3 regions of the Streptomyces sp. NPDC040610 genome follow, and region 3 is predicted to be linked to each of the others. Evidence: riboswitches for the same ligand, from Rfam matches in the RefSeq annotation. Region 3 holds a riboswitch; each other region holds the start of a gene.
What was found. Region 3 has a riboswitch for cyclic di-AMP ahead of ACZ6AA_RS01780 (C40 family peptidase). Riboswitches for the same ligand answer to the same signal wherever they lie in the genome.
Positions count from the first base shown of each region.

Region 1: another riboswitch for cyclic di-AMP. It lies ahead of ACZ6AA_RS11275 (C40 family peptidase); the one in region 3 lies ahead of ACZ6AA_RS01780 (C40 family peptidase).
Region 2: another riboswitch for cyclic di-AMP. It lies ahead of ACZ6AA_RS37715 (M23 family metallopeptidase); the one in region 3 lies ahead of ACZ6AA_RS01780 (C40 family peptidase).

Region 1 covers NZ_JBVIXA010000002.1:1,125,689-1,130,174, forward strand. The annotation lists gene ACZ6AA_RS11265 (ATP-dependent Clp protease proteolytic subunit) at 1-444, shown strand, start outside; gene ACZ6AA_RS11270 (hypothetical protein) at 452-781, shown strand; cyclic di-AMP (ydaO/yuaA leader) riboswitch at 1,425-1,594, shown strand; gene ACZ6AA_RS11275 (C40 family peptidase) at 1,598-2,071, shown strand; gene ACZ6AA_RS11280 (DUF6328 family protein) at 2,175-2,726, shown strand; gene ACZ6AA_RS11285 (LysE family translocator) at 2,719-3,387, opposite strand; gene ACZ6AA_RS11290 (LysR family transcriptional regulator) at 3,566-4,477, shown strand.
Region 2 covers NZ_JBVIXA010000018.1:127,232-131,717, forward strand. The annotation lists gene ACZ6AA_RS37705 (MFS transporter) at 1-51, shown strand, start outside; gene ACZ6AA_RS37710 (PP2C family protein-serine/threonine phosphatase) at 234-1,397, shown strand; cyclic di-AMP (ydaO/yuaA leader) riboswitch at 1,628-1,763, shown strand; gene ACZ6AA_RS37715 (M23 family metallopeptidase) at 1,775-2,890, shown strand; gene ACZ6AA_RS37720 (aldo/keto reductase) at 3,044-3,988, shown strand; gene ACZ6AA_RS37725 (PrsW family intramembrane metalloprotease) at 4,017-4,486, opposite strand, start outside.
Region 3 covers NZ_JBVIXA010000001.1:356,438-360,923, reverse strand. The annotation lists gene ACZ6AA_RS01785 (ATP-dependent DNA helicase) at 1-1,367, opposite strand, end outside; cyclic di-AMP (ydaO/yuaA leader) riboswitch at 1,654-1,810, shown strand; gene ACZ6AA_RS01780 (C40 family peptidase) at 1,819-3,051, shown strand; gene ACZ6AA_RS01775 (hypothetical protein) at 3,185-3,538, opposite strand; gene ACZ6AA_RS01770 (C40 family peptidase) at 3,986-4,486, shown strand, end outside.

The DNA of each region.
Region 1 (4,486 bases), on a different contig from region 3:
GACCGGGACATCTCGCTGTACATCAACTCGCCCGGCGGCTCGTTCAGCGCGGCCACGGCGATCTACGACACCCTTCGGTTCACGACCTGCGACGTGGAGACCGTGTGCCTCGGCCAGGCCGCGTCCGCCGCCGCCGTGCTGCTCGCCGCGGGCACGCCGGGGAAGCGGTCGATCCTGCCCGGCGCCCGGGTGCTGCTCCAGCAGCCCGCGCTGGCCGAGGCGCTGCGGGGCCAGCCGACCGACCTCGTCATCCAGGCCGAGGAACTGCGGCGCACCCGCGCACTCCTGGAGGAGATGCTCGGGCGCCACACGGGGCAGGACGCCGAGCGGATCGCGGCGGCCATCGAGCGCGACACCGTCCTGGACGCCGCGGCCGCGGTGGAGTTCGGCCTGGTGGACCGGGTCGTACCGAACCGCGGGGCCACGACCACGACCGCCGAGTGAGGCCCGGGTGCTGCCCGAACTGCCGCCGCTGCCCGCCTTGACCCGCGCCGAGGGCGAGCTGATCGACGCCTATCTCGCGGTCGTGGACCTCGTCGGCCGCATCAATCCGGCGCGCGCGGAGCACACGTACGGCGGCCTGCGCGCCGCACAAGCCCTCGTCAGCAGGGCGACGGAGCTGCGGGACGCCCTGACGCTGATGCACCAGCGGGGCGAGGCGGAGGTCCACACGACGACGCTGGCCCGGGCGTTGCGCACGCTGGACGGCGAGCGACGTGCCGCGCGTGTGACCGTGCCGCCGCCCGCGGTCGGCGAGGAGGCGCCACCGACGGGTGGATGACCGATCAGCCCCGGGGGGTGGGGTGAGCGCACCGATGAAGCGCACCGATGAAGCGCCCCTTTGAACAGCGCCCCCATGAACAGCGCACCTATAGGCACCTATAAACGGCGAGTCGGCCAAGCGTTTCTGCTACGAGTTGACGGGGGCCGTCGAGGCCGAGCCTGCCGGTCCCCCACCGCCCCGCGCCGCGCCGCACCCTCTCCTTCGCGTCCGCGCACCCGAGGTGCGCCGTCGCACCGGACGCCCGTCGGAGCGCCACGGCCTCAGCGCGTCCGCGCCGTCCGCACGTTGAGGGTGCGGGCCGCGCGGACGGGTGTCGCGCCACTTCCGGTCCAGACCGGGGTGCGACCAGAGGTGGTAGCTCTTTCAGCGTAGGAAACACTCGCACGCGTGTGCCCCTGGAGTTGCACAACTCCCTTACGCGGCAGCCGGAACCGGACGTTCCAGTGCTGTTCGGGCAATCGTCTCCGACTGTGATCCAGGTCCCTTTCCGGCTCTGTCCACCCGAACGGGTCAGTCGTGAGGAGCCTCACATACAGCCGATTCGGCTCGGTTTTTTGGCCACTCTCGGGTGAAGATCCCTTCCGACGACAAGCCCCCGCCACAGGCGGCGGGGCGGTCCGGGTGGACGCCGAGTCCTGCCGCCACCCGGATGCCCGGTCGACATCTGTGCATCGGCAGGAGTGGAGGACCCAGCAAGGCGGACCGTCCGGGAGACCGGCCGGCCCTTGGGGTGAAGTCGCGACGCGACCGGGCATCTTCGCCTGCCCGAACCCGACAGGTCATCCTTCACAGGCGGCTGACGAAGGGTTGCGCATGACTGCGCTGAATCGTGTTCCGTCGCTGCTGACGAGGGCCGGTACCGCATCGGCACTCACGCTCGCCGCCGTGGGCGGCACCATCGTGGCACCCGGTCTGGTCTCCGAGGCCGAGGCCGCCACACACGGGACGAAGGCGCTCAAGATCGCGGCTTCCAAGAAGGGCTCCCCGTACGGCTACGGAGCCGTGGGGCCGCGCCGGTTCGACTGCTCGGGCCTCACGCTCTACTCGTACAAGCGCGTGGGCAAGAAGCTGCCGCGAACCGCCGCGCAGCAGTACAACAAGACCCGCCATGTCTCCAAGGGCAACCGCACCCGCGGCGACCTGGTGTTCTTCCACTCCGGCCGGAACGTCTACCACGTCGGCATCTACGCCGGCAAGAACAAGATCTGGCACGCCCCGAAGCGGGGCACGGTGGTACGCCTCGAGAAGATCTGGACGAACAGCGTCTGGTACGGCCGAGTCCGCTGACCTGAGTGCCCGGACGACGGCGCCTTCGGGCAGGCACCGCCGTCCGGGCGTGACCGGGCCGACGCGAGGAGTGCTTCGCGGCGGCCCGGGATACTCGTAGTGCATGTCCGAAAACGTCCCCACCGACGGCCCCCGGTCAGCGGGCACCGCCGCGCACGACGCCAGCCGAGGCCGCGACGAGACCCCGCTGGAACGCGCCGACCGCAACTTCTTCGAGCTGCTCCAGGAACTGAGGGTCACTCAGACCGGCGTGCAGCTCCTCTTCGCCTTCCTGCTCACACTCGCCTTCACCCCCCGCTTCCCCTCGCTCGACACCCTCCAGCGCGCCACGTACGTGACCACGCTGCTGCTCGCCGTCCTCGCGGCCGCTCTGTTCACCGCACCCGCCGCACTGCACCGGGGGCTGTTCGGGCGCGGCGCGAAGCCGCTCGTCGTCAAGGTGTCGTCGCGGCTCGCCGGGGCCGGACTCGCCGTCCTCGCCCTGGCGCTCACCGGTTCGGTCCTGCTCGTCGTGGACGTGGCGGCGAGCCGCACCGGCGCCTTCTGCGCCGCCGGGGCCACGCTGCTGGTGTCCGGTGGCCTGTGGGCGCTGCTCCCGTGGACGGTCGCGCGACGGCAGCAACAGAGCGACGGCCCGTCCGATGGGGCTACGTGAACAACGGCTCCACGAGGAGCGCCAGGCCCAGCGCCGTGAGCACCACCCCGGTGCCGCCCTCGATCGCCCTGGCGACGCGGGGCTCGCGCAGCCGACGGCCGACCCGGTCCACCAGCAGCGCGACGGCCGGGAACCACAGGAGCGCGAAGGCCACGACGATCGTGGCGAGCAGCAGTGTGCGCGGCATCGCGGGGCTCCCCGCGGGCACGAACTGAGGCAGCACGCTCAGGAACGTCAGGGACGCCTTGGGGTTGAGGGCGTTGGTGAGGAAGCCCTCGCGCAGACCACCGCCGCGCCCACCGGCCACCGCCCGCACACCCTCCTCCCCCGCAGCCGCCTCCCTGTCCTGCCTCTCCCCCGCACCCGGCCGCCCCTCCCACCGCAGCGCCGCCCGCAGCGCCCGCACCCCCAGGTACAGCACATAACCGCCGCCCACCAGCTGCAGCGCGCGGAACAGCGCGGGCACGGCCGCGAGTACGGCCGCGACCCCGGCGACGGCGAGCGCCGTGTGCACCAGGAGTCCCGCCGCGATGCCGAGCGCGCACAGCACTCCGGCGCGGCGGGAGGCGAGCGCGTTGCGTACGACGACGGTGAAGTCGGCGCCGGGCATGGCGACCATGCCTGCGGCGACGCCGGTGAAGGCGACCAGTTGAGCGTCCATGACGGCCACTCTGCCGCGGGTGAGCCTTCAGCAGGTATTTGAGATCTTCTGCGTCTTCCTTAAGCATCTGTTTAGGCTGGGCTGCCGGTAGGATCCGGCGGCGGTCCCGGAAGGCGGGGCGACGGCGTCCGGGTACCGCGGCAGGACGGCGGGCCACGGCCACAGGAAGAGGCACGGCATGTACGACCCGACGCGGCTCGCGGCGCTCGTGGCGGTCTCCGAAGCCGGTTCCATCACCCGCGCCGCCGAACGGCTCGGCTATACGGTGCCCGCGCTCTCCCAGCAGCTCGCCAAGCTGGAGCGGGAGGCGGGGGCGGCGCTGCTCGTGCGGCACCACCGGGGCGCGCGGCTCACCGGCGCGGGCGAGCTGCTCCTGGCGCGCGCCCGCCGTGTCCTGGACGAGATGGAGCTGGCCCGGCACGAGCTGGCGCAGCTCGTGGGCCTGTCGGGCGGGCGCCTGCGGGTCGCCACGTTCACGACGGCGGGCATCCATCTGCTGCCGCCCGCCCTGACGGCGTTCCGCCGGGCGCATCCGGACGTCGAGCTGACGGTCACCGGCTACGAGCCGCCGCTGGGCGTGGCCGCGGTGGCGGCGGGCGACGCCGATGTGGCGCTGACGCACACGTACGAACCCGCCGAGCTGCCCGCGCCGCCCGCGTCCGTGACCCTGGAGCCGGTCCTCGTCGAGGAATTGGTGCTGGTGACGGCGCCGGGGCACGCGCTCACGGCGGGCACCGGGCGGCTGCCGCTCGCCGAGCTCTCCGGCCAGCCCCTGATCAGCATGGCGCCGGCGCATCCGCCGCGGCAGGGCGTGGAGGCGGCGCTCGCGCGGGCGGGGGCGGCGCCCGCCGTGCTCGTCCAGACGCCGGACTACGCGCTGGTGTGCGCGATGGTCAGCGCGGGTCTCGGCGCCGCGGTGGTCCCAGAGATGGTGGCCCGCACGGCGGCGACGCCGGTCGGCGTCCGGCCGTTGGAGCCGGGTGACCTCAGGCGCACCATCTGGGTCGGCCACCGCACCGGCGAGTCGAGCCCGGCCGCGGACACGTTCCGCGCGCTGCTGCGGGGGACGTTCGGCCGCTCGGCCACCTGAGGCACCGCG
Region 2 (4,486 bases), on a different contig from region 3:
TCCGGTCGGCTCGCGGCGCCGGTGCCGGTGCTCGGGGGTGACGCGGCCTGACCCTCGCGCGCCCGGGGCGTGCGGTGCCGGTCCCACTCGGCCCCACGCCTCCGGGCGCGTCCCCGCCCCACCACACGGCTCACCCACTCGGCCCACATCAGGTCGCCCCGGGCCCCCGCTGCGGGAAGCCTGGATGGGCCGACGCGGCGCTGATGCGGTGGAGTGGAGTGGTGGTGGTTGCTGTGCGTGGTGGGGGGCCTGATGGTGCGCGGGGCGGCCCGGGGGGTGGGGGTGAGGAGCCCGGGGGTGGCAGGCCCGGTGAGCGGGCCCTCGTCCGCGCGCTGCCCCCGCTCCTCCTCGTCGCCGGGGTCTGCTTCGAATTGCTCACGCCGCCCCAGTTCACCGCGTCCCCGCTGTTCGCCGCCGCTCCCCTGATCACCGCCCCGTTCTTCCGGCTGCGGACCACCGTGGCGGCCGCCGCCGTGTCCTGCCTCGCCGTACTCGCCCTGCGCGTGAGCCAGCAGGGCAACCGCGCCGACGTACAGGTCGTCACCGAGTTCCTGACCATGCTGACCGTCGGCATCCTGGCCGTCGTCATCAACCGGGTCGTCCGCCGCGGCGACGCCCGCCTCGCCTCCGCCCGCTCCATCGCCGAGGCCGCCCAGCGCGCGGTCCTGCCGCAGCCCGACCCGCGGATCGGCGGCCTGGACATCGCCGCGCGGTACGAGGCGGCGGAGGCCGACGCGTTCATCGGCGGTGACCTGTACGCCGTGCAGGACACCCCGCACGGGGTGCGGCTCGTCGTCGGTGACGTACGGGGCAAGGGGATGGGCGCGGTGGCCGCCGTCGCCGTCGTCATCGGGGCCTTCCGGGAGGCCGCCGAGCAGGAGGCCACGCTGGAGGCGGTGGCGCAGCGCCTGGAGCGCGCCCTCGCGCGGGAGGGCACGCGGCGCGACGGGCTCGACGCCTTCGAGGGGTTCACCACGGCGGTCCTCGTGGAGATCCCGCGCGGCGACGAGGGCACCGTACGGATCATCAACCGCGGCCACCCCGAACCGCTGATGCTGCGCGCCGACGGGCGGCTGTGCGTGCTCTCGCCGTCCGAGCCCGCGCTGCCGCTCGGCATGGGCGACCTCGGCGCCTGGCCGGACCGCGCGGACCAGAGCCCGTTCCCGCCGGGGGCCACGCTGCTGCTCTACACCGACGGGCTCTCCGAGGCCCGGGACGAGGACGGCCGGTTCTACGTCCCCGCCACCCGGCTCGGCGGCCGGATCTTCCCCGGCCCCGCGGGCCCCGACTCGCTCCTCGCGACCCTCGTCGACGAGGTCCGCCGGCACACCGGGGGCGCCGCCACGGACGACCTGGCGATGCTCGCCGTACGCCGCCCGGTGACGGTCGGTGACTGAAGAGCACCCCTCCGCAGCCTGATTGACGCGATGTCAGCACGTCGTGGAGATCCAGAACGCTGCGGTGCGTCATGGCCTCCGCTCAACTCGCCCTACTCCAGCCGCTGATGTCCCTTGTGTTCGTAGCGTAAGCGTTAACGATCAGACGGAACAGCTTGGAATACGGCACCGCTGTCTATTAACGTTCGATAACGCAGCGCGGTCGTCCCAGTCGGCACTCCAGTCGGCTCCGTGCGCACGCGCCTAATCCCGCAAGGGAGCCGGGGAACCACCACATTGGGGTGAATCGGGCAAGCGGCACGCCCGTAGGAGACCTTCCTGCTCCGAACCCGTCAGCTAACCCGGTAGGCGAGAAGGAAGGAAAGGAGTGCGCCCCCGTGGCGTCCAACCGGCCTGCCCCCGAAGCGCTCTACGTACCGAACGACGACTCCGAAGAAGGACCGGAAGGTCCCGACAGATCCACGGGGTTCGGCGGGTACGCCCCCCAGGAGCCGTGGGAGGAGTGGAACCCCACCGCGGAGTCCATCCGCCCCGTGCGCGGCAGGCACCGGGTCCACAAGAAGGGCGGCGGCGGACTCGCGCGCAGCTCCACCGTCCTCGGCGTCGGCGTCATCGCGGCCGTGGGCGCGGGCGGCATCGCCACCGCGCAGGGCGGCAAGCCGCCGGTCTCCATCGCCATGCCGGACATGTCGGCGGTCACCGACCAGCTCCCGGAGGCCAAGTCCCTGCCGGGCGTGGGCTCCCTGATATCCGACGACTCCGACGGCGGTGCCGACACCTCCACCGTCGCGGCCGCCGCGCCGCTCAGCTCCGCGGGCGTCACCACCGCCGACGCCGAGCGCGGCACCACCGGCGCGGGCGAGGCCCTGCGCGCCCGCATCATGCAGCAGGCCGAGAACCAGCAGCACCAGGCGGAGGACGCCCAGCGCCTCGCCGCCGAGGACGCCGCCGTGAAGAAGGCCGCCGAGCAGGCCAAGGCCCAGCAGGACAAGGCGGAGGCGGCCGCGAAGGCCAAGGCCGCCGAGGAGAAGCGCAAGAAGGCGGAGGCCGCGCGCAAGAAGGCCGAGGCGGCGCGCCTCGCCAAGCTCGCCAAGGCGTTCTCGCTGCCCACCTCCTCGTACACCCTCACCTCGCACTTCGGCGACTCCGGCTCCATGTGGTCCTCCGGCCAGCACACCGGCCTGGACTTCGCCGCCCCCACCGGCACGCCCCTCAAGGCCGTGCACACCGGCACCATCAAGTCGGCGGGCTGGTCGGGGTCGTACGGCTACCGCACGGTCCTGGAGCTGGAGGACGGCACCGAGATCTGGTACTGCCACCAGTCCTCGATGAGCGTCAGCGTCGGCCAGAAGGTCACCACGGGCGACGTCATCGGCCGCGTCGGAGCGACCGGCAACGTCACCGGACCGCACCTCCACATGGAGGTCCACACCAGCGGCGGCGCCAACATCGACCCGCTGGCCTGGCTGCAGGGCAAGGGCCTCAACCCGTAACACCCCACCGGCTCCGGCGGTCCTGGCGACGACCCCCCGACGCCAGGGCCGCCGGTTGGGATCCGTGACGGCGGAGCCACACCGGGGAGGGGGGCGGGGATTTCCGTGGGCCACACACGGAATTCGTTCCCCGGTGCGGATGTTGAGCCCGTTATGACCACACTCCGCCCGCTGGGCTCCTCCGACCTCGAAGTATTCCCCCTCGCCCTCGGCGGCAACGTCTTCGGCTGGACCGCGGACGAGACCCAGTCCTTCGCCGTACTCGACGCCTACACGGCCGCGGGCGGCAACTTCGTCGACACCGCCGACGTGTACTCGGCCTGGGCGCCCGGCAACAAGGGCGGCGAGTCCGAGACCGTGCTCGGCCGCTGGCTCGCCGCGCGCGGCAACCGCTCCGACGTCGTCATCGCCACCAAGGTCGGCGCCCACCCCGACTACAAGGGCCTCGCGGCGAACACCATCAAGTCCGGCGTCGAGGAGTCGCTGCGCCGCCTCGGCACCGACTACATCGACCTGTACTACACGCACTACGACGACCCGTCCGTGCCGGTCGAGGAGTTCGTCACCGCCCTCGACGAGCTGGTGCGCTCCGGCAAGGTCCGGGCGATCGCCGCGTCCAACATCAGCGCCGAACGCCTCCAGGAGTCCCTGGACTTCTCCGACCGCGAGGGCCTGGTGCGGTACGTCGCGCTGCAGCCGCACTACAACCTGGTCTCCCGCGACACCTACGAGGGCCCGCTCCAGGAGGTCGCGTCCCGCTCGGGCCTCGCGGCCATCCCGTACTACTCCCTCGCGTCCGGCTTCCTGACCGGCAAGTACCGCCCCGGCGCCGAGGTCGACAGCGCGCGGGCCGGCAGCGCGGGCGCCCACCTGGAGACCGAGCGCGGCCAGCGCGTCCTCGCCGCCCTCGACGCGATAGCCGAGGAGCGCGGCGCCCAGCACGCGACGGTCGCCCTCGCCTGGCTCGCCGCCCAGCCGACGGTGGCGGCGCCGCTCGCCTCCGCGCGCACGGCCGAGCAGCTTCCGGCGCTGCTGGAGGTGGCCGACCTCGACCTGACCCAGGACGAGGTGGCCCGCCTCACCGCCGCGTCGGCGTGAGCGGACCGGGCGCGCGGCGGTCCGTGCGTCAGGTGCGGTAGGGGTTGTACGAGGGGTAGGCGGGGCCCGGTGATCCGTACGGGGCGGGGGGTGCGGCGCGGGTGCCGTACGCGGAGTACGGCATGTGCGGCGGGCCGTACGCCGTGTACGGCAGCGGCACCACGACCGGCGCCGTCACCCGTGCCGCGTACGCGAGCGCGGGCCGCACCACCTCGCGGCGCTCCCACAGCGCGTCGAGCAGCTCCCGCTCCCGGACGGCGAAGTCGGCGCGGGCCCTGCCCCGGCCCGCCCGGTGCCGAAGCAGCGCGAGCGACGTCGCGTACGTCTCGTACGCGGTGACGGTCCGCCCGCCCGGTCTGCCCAGGTGGTGCGTGGCGTAGTCGCGGGCGAGGTTCCGCGCGGGCATCGAGCCGAGCGCGTACGGCTCGGCCGCGGTCAGCCAGCCCGCCGCCACATAGGCGGGCAGCTCGGCGCGCACCAGGCGCAGTTCGCGCTGGC
Region 3 (4,486 bases):
TTGCGCTCGTAGAACCGCACGCCACCGACGACCTTGTAGGGCAGGCCGACGCGGATGAAGATCTCTTCGAAGACACGGGACTGGGCGTTCGTGCGGTAGAAGATCGCCACGTCGCCCGCCTTGGCGTCGCCCGCGTCGGTGAGGCGGTCGATCTCGTCGGCGACGAACTGGGCCTCGTCGTGCTCGGTGTCCGCCACGTACCCGGTGATGCGGGCGCCCGCGCCCGCGTTGGTCCACAGGTTCTTGGGGCGGCGGCTCTCGTTGCGCTCGATGACGGCGTTGGCGGCCGTCAGGATTGTCTGCGTGGAGCGGTAGTTCTGCTCCAGGAGGATCGTCGTCGCGTCCGGGTAGTCCTCCTCGAACTGGAGGATGTTGCGGATCGTGGCGCCGCGGAAGGCGTAGATGGACTGGTCGGCGTCACCGACGACGCACAGCTCGCCGGGCTCCTGATCCTCTCCGGAGGGGCCCACCAGCTCGCGCACAAGGGCGTACTGGGCGTGGTTGGTGTCCTGGTACTCGTCGACCATCACGTGGCGGAAGCGGCGGCGGTAGTGCTCGGCGACGTCCGGGAAGGCGCGCAGCAGGTTCACCGTCGTCATGATCAGGTCGTCGAAGTCCAGAGCGTTGGCCTCGCGGAGGCGCGACTGGTACATCGCGTACGCCTGGGCGAGGGTCTTCTCGAAGCCGTCGGCGGCCTGGGCGGCGAAGTCCTCCTCGTCGATCAGCTCGTTCTTCAGGTTCGAGATCTTGGCGCTGAAGGACTTCGGCGGGAACTTCTTCGGGTCCAGGTCCAGGTCCCGGCAGACCAGGGCCATCAGGCGCTTGGAGTCCGCGGCGTCGTAGATCGAGAAGGAGGACGTGAAGCCCAGCTTCTTGTACTCCCGGCGCAGGATGCGCACGCACGCGCTGTGGAACGTCGACACCCACATCGCGCCCGCGCGCGGGCCGACGAGCTGCTCGACGCGCTCCTTCATCTCGCCTGCGGCCTTGTTCGTGAACGTGATCGCGAGGATCTGGCCGGGGTGCGCGCCGCGCTCCGCGAGGAGGTACGCGATGCGGTGGGTGAGCACCCGCGTCTTGCCGGATCCCGCGCCGGCGACGATGAGCAGCGGGGAACCCGCGTGCACGACGGCCGCGCGCTGGTTCTCGTTCAGGCCGTCGAGCAGCGCCGCCGGGTCGATCGCCGGGCGGGGGGCACCGTCCCGGTAGTACGCGTCCCGGGGTGCGGGCGCGTCGAACTTCCCTTGGAACAAGTCGTCCGGAATGGGCTCCGGAGCGCTGTCCTCGGGCGGCGGCGGGGGTTCCTCGTCGTGGCCCTGCGAGGGCTTGAGGTCCGCCAGGAAGCTGTCGTCAAAGAGGCTGCTCATCGCCTCCCGAGTCTAGGCGGCCCCACTGACAACCCGCCCCGGGTTCCACGAGGCCGCCCCGAGGCCGCCCCGAGCCCGCCCGGTTCCGGCCACGCCCCCGCTGCGCGCCCGGGGCGTCACGCTGCGCCACGGCCCCGGCCGTCCGCGTCAGCACGGCACCAAGGGCCTCGTAAAGTCACGAAAATGTATCGGGCATATCGAACATCATCCTTCCCTCGTGCCACGGGAGTTGGCTAGCGTGCTGCGCGGGCCGTACGTCCCCCCACCGGCGATCCCCGCCGGTCACGCGCGGCCTCCGCCGAGTCCGACGTGTTCGGAGCCGGGGACCCACCATGTTCTTTGGGGTGAATCCGCTCCGTACGACGTACGCAGCGGTAGGGCAGCCTTCCGGAGCACCCGCCCGAACCCGACAGCTAACCCGGTAGGCGGTCCACGGAAGGAGTCGCCAGCTTTGGCGTCGCACCGCAAGCCGCGCAGCCGCTCAGCCCTGATACGCACCACCCCGGCCCTCGGCATCACGACGGCCGCCCTGACATCGGTGGCCCTGCTGTCGCAGAGCGCGAACGCCGCGCCGGCCGCCCCCGCCGAGCCGGGCAAGCCGAGCCTCGAAGAGGTCCAGAAGAAGGTCGACGACCTCTACCAGCAGGCCGGAGTGGCCACGCAGAAGTACAACTCGGCCAAGGAGCGCACCGACAAGCAGCGCAAGAAGGCCGACCGGCTCCTGGACGACGTGGCCAAACGCACGGACCGGCTGAACGAGGCCCGGCAGGAGCTCGGCTCCTTCGCCGCCGCGCAGTACCGCACCGGTGCCGTCTCCGAGACCGCCGCGATGATGCTCGCCGACGACCCCAAGGGCTTCTTCGACCAGAACCACCTCGCGGACCGGCTCACCAGCCGCCAGAAGAAGGCCGTCGACGACTACCAGACCCAGCAGGTCGCGGCGACCAAGCAGCGCACGAAGGCCACGAAGAGCCTGAAGTCGCTGCAGGACTCGCGCGACGACCTCCGGTCGAGCAAGCGGACCGTCCAGACCAAGCTGACCGAGGCCCGCTCGCTCCTGTCGAAGCTGACCGCCGAGGAGAAGGCGCGGCTCGCGGCGATCGAGAAGCGCAAGGAGGAGGCCGCCAAGCGCAAGGCGGCCGAGCTGGCGCGCAAGCAGGCCGCGGAGGAGCGCGAGCGGAAGGCCAAGGAGGCCGCCGAGCGGCGCGAGCGGGAGCGTGAGCAGGGGCAGGAGCAGGGCTCGGGGTCCGGCTCGGACTCCGGGGCGGACAGCGGCTCCGGGGCGGGCTCGGGCTCGGACACGGGTTCCGGCTCGGGTGCGGGCAGCGGATACGCGGCCAAGGCGGCGAAGGTGATCGCCTTCGCCGAGAAGCAGATGGGCAAGCCCTACGTGTGGGGCGCCACGGGGCCCGGCTCCTACGACTGCTCCGGGCTCACGCAGGCGGCCTGGAAGACCGCCGGGATCTCGCTGCCGCGCACCACCTGGGACCAGGTGAAGGTCGGCACGACCGTGCCGACCTCCCAGGCCAAGCCGGGTGACCTGGTGTTCTTCTACGACGACATCAGTCACGTCGGGATCTACATCGGCGACGGCAAGATGATCCACGCCCCGAAGCCGGGCGCGAACGTCCGCGTCGAGTCGATCTACTACATGCCGATCCACAGCGTGGTCCGCCCCGCGTGAACCGTTAACCCTCCGCGCACGTAATCGCTGTCTACGTAGAGCTACGAAATTGCCCCGCACGCGTGCGTGCGGGGCAATTCCTCTCAGACTTGTCGGACCCGTCGGACCTGTCGGACCTGTCAGGGGATGGCGGTCACGTCCAGAGCACCGCGATGAAGATGTTCGCCGTCGTGAGGCCACCGACCGCCCCGAACATCCCCTTGTCGACCTTCTCCTCGTCCCGCTTCACGTACACGAGCCCGAGGATCACGATCAGCAGCGCGAGCTTGATGCCGATCTTGAGGTTGTTGACCGTGTTGTCGTCCGCCTGGTTCAACCCGACGAGGGCGACTCCGGTGATCAACATGGTCAACGCGCCGTGCAGCATCGCGGGGCTGAACCGGGCCGTGCCCTCGCCCATCGCCTTCATCTGGGTCAGGAAGCCGCCCAGGAGCGAGGCGATGCCGATGATGTGCAGGCCGACGAAGAGATGGATGAGTACGTCCATGGGGCGGAGCCTAATTCCCGGCGCTCGGCGGGAGCCGGGCGGGGCCGGGCAGTCGTCCCGGCCGCCGGGGCCGCGGCGTCCGTCACCGGGCGGCGCCGTATCACCCACCACCGAGAAGGCGGGCCACAAACGCCACATCGGTCACGCGCGCCGCGAAACCCGCCACCGCACCCCGGCCGTGCCGCTCGAATCCGTTCACTCCTCGCCACTCATCCGTCGTTAGCGCACATCGGGTCACGAACCGGTGACGGTCAGGTTTAGCGTCCTCTGCCAGGTGACCGGCTCCCCACCGCCACCCCGTCAGGGGCGGCAGTCGGCCACCTCCGCCGAGAAAGTCCGACGGCGTCCCGCTCCCCTGTGCGAGCGCCGTCGGACCGGCACCGCAGCGGCGTCAGGCTCGGCGGCACCGGTGGGGGCCCCGGCCACAAGGAAGGACGTGGAGCCTCCGTGGCAGCGCACCGCAAGCCCAAACGGCGCTCGCTCAGCGGCCATACGGCCCGTACGGCCGCCACCCTCGCCCTCGCGTCGGCCGCCACCGCGACCGCCTTCGAGGGCACCGGACACGCGGAGCCCCGGCTCACTCCCAGCGAGGTGAAGGACAAGGTCGACGAGCTCTACCGCGAGGCCGAGGTCGCCACCGAGAAGTACAACGGCGCCAAGGAGAAGGCCGACAAGGCCGAGCGGTCCCTGACCGACCTGCGCGACGAGGCGGCCCGCAGGACCGAGAAGCTCAACACGGCCCGCCAGGGCCTTGGTTCACTGGCCACCGCGCAGTACCGCACCGGAGCCATCGACCCGTCGGTGCAGTTGGCGCTCTCCTCCGACCCGGACCAGTTCCTCGACCGGGCCTCTCGCGCCGACCGCGCGGGCCACCGCCAGGCCGCCACCGTCACCGACGTACGCCACCAGATCCGTGAGCTCGACCAGCTGCACACCGAGGCGGACGGC